Regions from separate parts of the Pseudoalteromonas sp. TAB23 genome, predicted to be linked through region 4. Evidence: predicted binding sites of a transcription regulator. Region 4 holds the regulator's gene; each other region holds the start of a gene.
What was found. Region 4 encodes sigma-54, which starts transcription at its own class of promoters, with help from an activator protein. Its sites were predicted from a motif close to GTTGGCACGNNNNTNGNNT; they were not measured.

Region 1 (2,194 bases), on a different contig from region 4:
TTACCATGTTGGGAGGCGGCTTTGGGCGTAAGTCAAAACCTGACTTTTCAGCAGAAGCAGCTTACCTTTCAATGAAAGTAGGCAAACCTATTCGTGTGCAATGGACGCGTGAAGACGACATACAACATGGTTTTTACCATGCAGTTTCGGCTCAGCACATTGAAGCATCGCTAGATAAAAATGGCGCTATAGAATCTTATTTACACCGCACCGCGTTTTCACCAATTACCTCTACCTTTTCAGAAGGGGCGACTACGCCAGGAAGCTTTGAACTGCGCTTAGGATTTACCGATAACCCTATTAACACACCTAATATGAAGTTAGAAAACGGTGATGCGCAAGCCAAAGCACGAATTGGTTGGATGCGCTCTGTATCAAATATTTTTCATGCCTTTGCTATTCAGTCATTTATTGGCGAAGCAGCGCATAAAGCCGGTCGCGACCAAAAAGACTATTTACTAGACACGATAGGTCCGAGTCGCATTGTTGATGTAACTGAGCAAAATGCCACATACGATAATTACGGTGGCGATAAAGCGGTTTATCCTCTAGATATTGGCAGACTGCGCCATGTTATTGAAAAAGTAGCTGACATGAGTAAATGGGGGCGAGAGCTTCCTAAAGGTCGAGGTTTAGGAATAGCAGCACACAGAAGCTTTTTAACTTACGTAGCTACGGTAGTTGAGGTAGAAGTATCGGATGCTGGCGATTTAAAAGTAATTAAGTCGTGGGTTGCCATTGATGCGGGTACGGTTGTAAATACCGACACCGTTAAAAACCAAACCCAAGGTGGCTCTATTTACGGTATTACAACTGCAATCAGCGATGGTATTACCTTTGATAAAGGGCGCGTACAGCAAAGTAACTTTCATGATTATCGTGTACCGCGTATGAGCGACTCACCTCTTGAGATTGACGTTGAAATTGTACAAAGTGATGCACCACCAGCAGGAGTAGGCGAGCCGTCTACACCAGTTTATGCGCCAGCATTATGTAATGCTATTTTTGCAGCGTGCGGAAAGCGTATTAGGCAGTTACCGATTGGTAACCAATTAAAAGCGTAGCTAAATAACCTACAGCTTAAACAAAAAAAACCGCCAAATGGCGGTTTTTTTAAAAGCGGTTAACGCGGTTTAACGACCTTTTTCAAACTCATCAACTTCACGCTCTGCTTCTTCTTTAGATTTACCGTATTGCTGCTGAATTTTACCAACTAGCTCTGTACGGCTACCTTCAATTTTATCTAAATCGTCGTTGGTAAGATCGCCCCATTTTTGTTGAGCCTTACCTTTAAGTTCTTTCCAATTACCTTCGATACGATCGCTGTTCATAAGTTTATCCTTACTTTAGGTTAGTGAATTAACTGTCAGTTATAAAGTAGCAAGCCTTGTACCAAGGAATAATAATGGTTTTATTGTTTTTATTATCAGTTGGTTATATTTTTATGTTGAGCGATTTTGTTTTTAATATTGCGCTATTTATTAAAAAATATACATAGCAGCCTGTAATTATTGCTGACATAAGTTACGCCGCTTTGATGTAACTCATTCTTAAATTTTTGTTTTAAGCTAATATGCAGGTATTAAACAAAGTAGTTAACCTGAGTGAGTTATGAATACAAAAACGTGTGAATACGGAGTGGATGACTGCTCATACAAAATGGCAGGTGAGTTAGCAGGTATTACACAATTGGTGAATGCGTTTTACGATAATATGGACGCTTTAAAAGAGGCTGAAAATATAAGGAGTATGCATTCAAAAGATTTATCAGCATCACGTAAAAAGCTCGCTTACTTTTTGTCGGGCTGGTTAGGTGGTCCTAAATTATACGCTGAACATTTTGGCAGTATTAACATTCCTCAAGCGCACAAACATCTACATGTAGGAATTGAGCAAAGTGATGCATGGCTTTTATGCATGCAAAAAGCGGTTGATGAGCAACCTTACGAAGCACCATTTAAAATTTACTTAATGCAGCAATTACGAGTGCCTGCAGATCGAATTAGAATGGTGTCGGGTAGCTAATAGCAATTATTAATAAATATCAACCGCAGCTAGGCTTTGGTTTTTTGTTACAATGCCTGCAAAGCAATTTAGGGTAAATAGCTGTGCTGCCGGTTCAAGACATATATCAACAACTCGTTACTACATTACAAAGTAATCCTATTACGTTATTACAAGCGCCGCCTGGTGC
Region 2 (2,194 bases), on a different contig from region 4:
ACAGGTTTTAAAGAGTCACGCGCTGAGTTTGCCGATGTTTACGCTTCATCAGTATTTAGCTCTGGTAAGACTAAAAATGGTGACGGTGTGCAAACAACCATGGTTGCGCAGCAGTTTCATCAAGGCTCACTACAATTTACAAATAACTCACTTGATTTAGCAATCACTGGTGAAGGTTATTTTGCGATGACCGACGATTTATCTTCGCAAGATTTAACATATACACGTGCAGGTGCATTTAAGCTTAACCAAGATAACTTTATGGTTGACGCAAAAGGTAACTTTTTACAAGCATTCCCAGTTGATTCATCTACAGGTGATACAACGTCGGTAAGTTTGAGCACAACTGATCCAATTCAAATCCCTGATTCGTCTGGTTCACCTCGCGCAACAGAAAATGTATTTTTGTCGTTTAACTTAGATGCAACGGCGGATCCAACAGGTCTAGATTTTGACCCTGCTTCTAGTGGTACTTATAACTCATCTACGTCAACAACGGTATATGATTCACTAGGTGAACCACATATTTTACAATACTTTTTTGCTAAAGAAGATGATGCCGCAGCAGGTGGTACAGATAACAGTTGGGAAGTATACGCAACACTCGATGGCAAAGTAGTTGATGGCACAACTGGTGGAGAACAAACAACGACACCTTATACACCACTAACTACCCTAGGTTTTAACTCAAGTGGTTTACCATCAACAACAGGTGGTGTGGCAAATACAAATACAACTACTTTTGATGAAATACTGCTACCAGCGGGTTCTGGTGCTGGTTTATCAACATTACTAGACAATGGTGCAACTTTCCCAGGTACTGGTATTGAGCTTAACTGGCGCGATGAAAATAACACGGCAGGACGTATCCCAACTCAGTATTCAAGTGGTTTTGAAGTAAAAGCACTCGATCAAGATGGTTCAACGGTAGGCCGTTTAGCCGGAATTGATATAGGCACAGACGGTAAAATTGTCGCTTCTTACAGTAATGGTGACTCAACATTCCTAGGCCAAGTGGCTATGGTACGTTTTCCAAATTCACAAGGGTTATCACAAGTGGGTGATACAAGCTGGAAGCAAAGTATTGATTCAGGTGAACCTGTAGCGGGTGAAGCAGGTTCGGGCACGTTTGGTGGAATTAACTCATCAGCGCTTGAGCAATCAAATACAAATCTTACTAATGAACTTGTAGACTTAATCACTGCACAGCGTAATTACCAAGCAAACTCACGTGCGCTTGAAGTTAACTCAACTATTCAGCAAAGTATTTTGCAGATTCGATAAGCTAAACCCCATTAAATATATTAGGCTGCATTTTTGCAGCCTTTTTTATAAGCCCTCTTTGTAAGCCCTTCTAAATACCTCTCAATGTTGCGTCAAATTTAATCTGGCACCTATTTTGCATTTATAAGTTCAGAGATTTTTATGTGAGTCGATACTATGGACAAAATGGTCTACATTGCGGCCTCTGGCGCTAAGCAAAGCCTACAAGGGCTTGCTTTAAAAGCCAATAATTTGGCAAATGCAAATACAACGGGTTTTAAAGCTGACTTTGCGCAAGCACGTTCTATGCAAGCGTTTGGCGAAGGTTTGCCTACACGTGTATTTTCAATGCAAGAGCGTCCGGGTTCAAACATGGTATCGGGTGGCATTGTTCAAACCGGGCGAGACTTAGATATCGCGATGAGCGATAACGCATGGCTTGCAGTTCAAGATGCCTCCGGTAATGAAGCTTATACAAAAGTGGGTACGTTAAACATTACTGCTCAAGGCATGCTCGTAACCAGCCACGGTCGTCAAGTTATTGGCGAAGGGGGACCTGTTATTTTACCTGTCCCAGTCGAAAAAATAGGGTTTAGCCAAGATGGCGCTATTCAAGTTCGACCACAAGGCGCTCCCGCTAACTTTTTAGAAGAAATAGACACGCTTAGAGTGGTAGAAGCAAATAGCTCACAGCTCGAAAAAGGTAACGATGGTTTATTTAGACCAAAAGCAAATGTAACAGTAGATACCTCTGCCAATGTAAAAGTTTTAAGTGGTTCGCTTGAAATGTCGAATGTGAACCCTGTTCACGAAATGGTCGACATGATAAGCCACCAGCGCCAATTTGAATTACAAGTGAAATTAATGAAAACAGCTGAAGAAATTGACGAGCGTCAAGATCAGTTATTACGCATAGTTTAACTTTAAAATG
Region 3 (2,194 bases), on a different contig from region 4:
TTTACGCCTACTTTTTGGCGTGGATAAACGAGCGGCTTAAGTTTTAAATTACGAACTATTGGGAAAGGGATATGCCAACAAATTTAGAAAAGCTAAAGCATATAAGTGTAGGCAGCTTAGTTGACCTAGAAATATTAACACCTACAAGCAGTAAGCGTGTTAAAACTGAATTAGTTGGTTTACTCGATAAACAGTTTATTATTTTAAATTATCCCAATGCTAAGCGTTTACCTGCAGCGAGTGACTATTTACGTGATGGTGTAATGGTTGTTGTAAGAGCACTGATTGAAGGCAGTGGCGGGCAAGTTATTGCGTTTCGCCAGCAAATTATGTCAGTAGCCTCTCATCCCGCTAAACTCGTCTTTATTAACTTTCCTAAGCAAGTGCAGCTATTTGCGCTACGCTCGCAAACACGCATACCTACCTTGTTACCTGCAAAGCTAAAACTAAGTGACGATAGAGTGCTTGAAGGCCTTATTAAGGACATTTCACTCACTGGTGTAATGTTTGATATTAGAGGCGATCAGCAAGCTGAAGGTATTAAAGATATGCAATGCACTGTCGTACTCAATAGTAGTGATAAAGATTTTGAAGGTGAAATTTGCAGTGTTAAAGAGCATGTCGCAGGTGTGCACTGCGGAATTAAGCTACTAGCAAGCGAGGATGAAATGAAAACCTTTATGAAAGAGCATTTTATAGACCCATCTGCGCTTGAGCCCACCGTTGAATAAATCGTTTTTCGCTTATTTGCAACAAAATGGCGTTTTACGTGAGGTATTTATAAAGTATTTTTTTGTTTTTATATAATTAAAAATATTATTCAAATAAAACAATGTTTTACGTGTTTTTTATTATGGCTTGTTTTTTGTTGTTATAGCTACTTCGTTAAAATTAACCTTAATTATTTTTTAAAATCCCTCCTTTTATAGATCTACATTTTAAAATGTATCTTTTTATATAAACATAACTATTTGTTTTTAATGACTTTAGTTTTTCACCTCTAAAGCGTGTTGCGAAAAGGCAACAGTAATGACTCTGAAAATTCCTACTTATTGTACGTTTTCTTTTTAATTTGTTGAAATTTAATGGCTTTTCAATGTTGGCATTTAAGTTGTAATAGTCAGGGTGTACTGAACGAAATCGTGATTCAAAGTGAAATACTTAATCGCACACACATAAATTTGAAGGATACATATTATGAAAAGCATTAATAAAACTTTAGCACTTATCGCTATTGCATCTTCTTCAGCCGCTTTTGCAGCAACAGATTTTGACACACTTGATGTAGATGGCAGTGGCACAATTAGCCAAGCAGAAGCATCAGTAGACGCAAAATTAATGAGCATGTTTTCTGAGCTTGATACTGACCAAAATGGTGAGTTATCAAAAGAAGAATTTTCAGAAGCTTAATTAAAAAGTATTTATCCTGAGTTGCCAAAGACAACCTAAGTAGGCAAGGGAGCTTACGAAAGAGGATAACAAGGAAGTTAAAAATTACGTTTTAAGTTAAACGAAGCAATTTTTTTGATAGAACATTGAAGGATTAAGTTATGAAAAATTTAAATAAAGCATTAGCACTTATAGTACTAGCATCTTCTTCAGCTGCATTTGCAGCATCAGATTTTGACAGCCTTGATATCGATGGTAGCGGCACAATTAGCCCAAGCGAAGCGGCAGTCGATACAGATTTAATGGCTGAATTTATTGAGCTAGATACCGACGGTAGCGGCGAGCTTTCTAAAGAAGAATTCGCTAATTACTAATTACTAATTACTAATTACTAATTACTAATTAATCTTTTCAGATTAAACATTTTTCACAGTCAGGGATCTTTGAAAAGGACTTCCCATATTACTAGGAATATTATTATGAAAACATTAAATACAACACTTGCAGTTATCGTTTTAGCATCTTCATCAGCAGCATATGCCGCAGTAGATTTTGCCTCTTTTGATGCAGATGGTAACGGTGCTATTACAATGGAAGAAGCAAAGGTTAACCCTCAGCTTGTAAAGATTTTTGATGATTTGGATACTGATGGTAATGGTGAAATCTCTAAAGAAGAGTTTTCAAAAGTACAGTAATCAATATTTAAGCATACTCCATTAAAGCCGCCTTAGTCAGCGGCTTTTTTGTGTATTAAATTAACTAATTAGAGTAACTATTTAAAGGAATATAGCACTTACTTGGAATA
Region 4 (2,194 bases):
CCGCTTACGTGTATGGTGGCTTCTGCTTTTTGATTTAATTTTTCTACATCGAGAATGACATGAACATTATTAATATGATCAGAGTGTCTTTCTAGCTTCGCAAATTTGGTATTAATATAGTCTCTTAGTGAATCGGTTAATTCTACGTGACGACCAGTTAAGTTTAGTTGCATAAGCATTACCCTCTTTTTTTGCGTCTTAAATCAAACTTTTACGCTGATTTGACGGTGGAATAGCCAGAGATTCGCGGTATTTTGCGATTGTACGTCTCGCTACTTTAATTCCTTGCTCAGCCAATATATCCGCTATTTTGCTATCACTCAATGGTTTTGCTGAGTTTTCTGCTGCGATTAATTTTCGGATAAGCGCACGGATTGCTGTAGATGAACATTCACCACCGTTTTCGGTGCTTACATGGCTTGAGAAAAAATATTTAAGCTCAAATATACCACGGGGTGTGTGCATATACTTTTGGGTTGTTACGCGCGAAATTGTTGATTCGTGCATTTCTACCATTTCAGCAACATCATTTAAAACCATTGGTTTCATGGCTTCAGGACCGTGTTCAAAAAAGCCTTGTTGTTGCTTAACAATACAATTTGTTACTTTTAATAGCGTGTCGTTTCTACTTTCTAAGCTTTTAATAAACCATTTAGCTTCTTGTAAATGCGAGCGAATAAACTGGCTGTCACCACTGGATTTTACAGTGCGAGACATTGCAGCGTATTGGCTATTAACACGAATTTTAGGCATGCTATCTGGGTTTAACTCAACAACCCAGCGGCCTTTAATTTTTTTAACTGACACATCGGGAATAACATACTCAGATTCTTCTCTTACAATAGTATCTGCAGGTTTAGGGCTAAGAGTATGTATTAATGTCATTACTTCTTTAAGCTCTTCTTCTTTGAGCTTAGTTTTCTTCATTAATGTACGATAGTCACGAGCAGCTAATAAATCAATATGCTCGGTTAAAATCATTTTTGTTTCATTAATGTAAGGTGTTTCTTTATCAAACTGGTTAAGCTGAATACACAAACACTCTTGTAAACTACGTGCAGCAATACCAACAGGATCAAACAGTTGGATGCGTTTTAATACAGCTTCAATTTCATCAAGTTCGACTTCGTTATCATCTTCGTTTTCTTGATTAAAGCTTTCTAAAATCTCTTCGCAGCTTAGTGTTAAAATACCTGAATCATCGACGGCTTCTACAATAGCAATAGCAATAGCTTCGTCTGTAGGGCTAAATGGCGTTAGTTGTAACTGCCACATTAAATACTCATGGAGCGTTTCAGTAGAGGCGCCTTGGTATATTGATTCGTCTTCAGGCATCGGACCCGATGATGCTGCTGGGGCGGCACTCATGTACTCATCCCAACTAACATCCATAGCCATGTCGTCACTTAGCGTGTCTTTTGCAAGTGCTTCACCACTATCTTGTTCGTATTCGCTTGGAGCATCATCGGCAGATGCGCTAACAGTTATGTCATCTGTATCTGCTTTTTGCTCGTTTTTACCTGCAGCGTCTTCTGAATAGTCTGCTTCTTCAACCTCTAATAGCGGGTTGCTGTCGAGAGCTTCTTGTATTTCTTGCTGGAGATCCAATGTACTGAGTTGCAACAAACGAATAGCTTGTTGCAGCTGTGGAGTCATTGTAAGTTGCTGGCCCATGCGCAGCTGTAGTGATTGCCTCATGTATCTCTAACAATCCTTTTATGTTGTTATAATTAATACTAGCAGATGCTTAAAGACATGGCGTAAATGTTACAGCCTAAATTGCTCGCCTAAGTAAACATCGCGTACTGTTTTATCATTTAATACGTGTTCTGGAGTACCTGATGCAATCAGCTCCCCATGAGAAACAATGTAGGCTTTTTCACAAACATCAAGGGTTTCTCTTACGTTATGATCGGTAATTAATACACCAATCCCACGATTTTTAAGATGTTCTATTATTTTCTTTATGTCTAATACCGAAATCGGGTCAACACCTGCAAATGGTTCATCCAGTAATATAAATTTAGGATCTGCTGCCAGCGCACGTGCTATTTCAACACGACGACGTTCGCCACCCGACAATGCCATACCTTGGCTATCACGAATGTGTTGTATGCTAAATTCATCTAATAATTTATCGAGAGTGTCTTCTCTAGCTTGTTTATTTAACTCTTTGCGCGTTTCTAAAATGGCC

Region 1: L654_RS0105575 (CsbD family protein) is a predicted target of sigma-54. The motif match lies at 1,379-1,397, and genes of this name have one in related genera.
Region 2: L654_RS0117260 (flagellar basal body rod protein FlgF) is a predicted target of sigma-54. The motif match lies at 1,387-1,405, and genes of this name have one in related genera.
Region 3: L654_RS0103805 (EF-hand domain-containing protein) is a predicted target of sigma-54. The motif match lies at 1,099-1,117, and genes of this name have one in related genera.

The regions. Positions count from the first base shown of each region.
Region 1 covers NZ_AUTP01000143.1:11,601-13,794, reverse strand. The annotation lists partial or broken gene L654_RS01000000125565 (molybdopterin cofactor-binding domain-containing protein) at 1-1,064, shown strand, start outside; gene L654_RS0105575 (CsbD family protein) at 1,134-1,331, opposite strand; gene L654_RS0105565 (group II truncated hemoglobin) at 1,612-2,025, shown strand; gene hrpB (ATP-dependent helicase HrpB) at 2,109-2,194, shown strand, end outside.
Region 2 covers NZ_AUTP01000278.1:8,384-10,577, reverse strand. The annotation lists gene flgE (flagellar hook protein FlgE) at 1-1,284, shown strand, start outside; gene L654_RS0117260 (flagellar basal body rod protein FlgF) at 1,441-2,184, shown strand.
Region 3 covers NZ_AUTP01000120.1:10,795-12,988, reverse strand. The annotation lists gene L654_RS0103815 (TrkH family potassium uptake protein) at 1-27, shown strand, start outside; gene L654_RS0103810 (flagellar brake protein) at 72-731, shown strand; gene L654_RS0103805 (EF-hand domain-containing protein) at 1,198-1,410, shown strand; gene L654_RS0103800 (calmodulin) at 1,551-1,763, shown strand; gene L654_RS0103795 (EF-hand domain-containing protein) at 1,869-2,084, shown strand; gene trkA (Trk system potassium transporter TrkA) at 2,166-2,194, opposite strand, start outside.
Region 4 covers NZ_AUTP01000133.1:18,592-20,785, forward strand. The annotation lists gene hpf (ribosome hibernation promoting factor) at 1-173, opposite strand, end outside; gene L654_RS0104915 (RNA polymerase factor sigma-54) at 199-1,698, opposite strand; gene lptB (LPS export ABC transporter ATP-binding protein) at 1,768-2,194, opposite strand, start outside.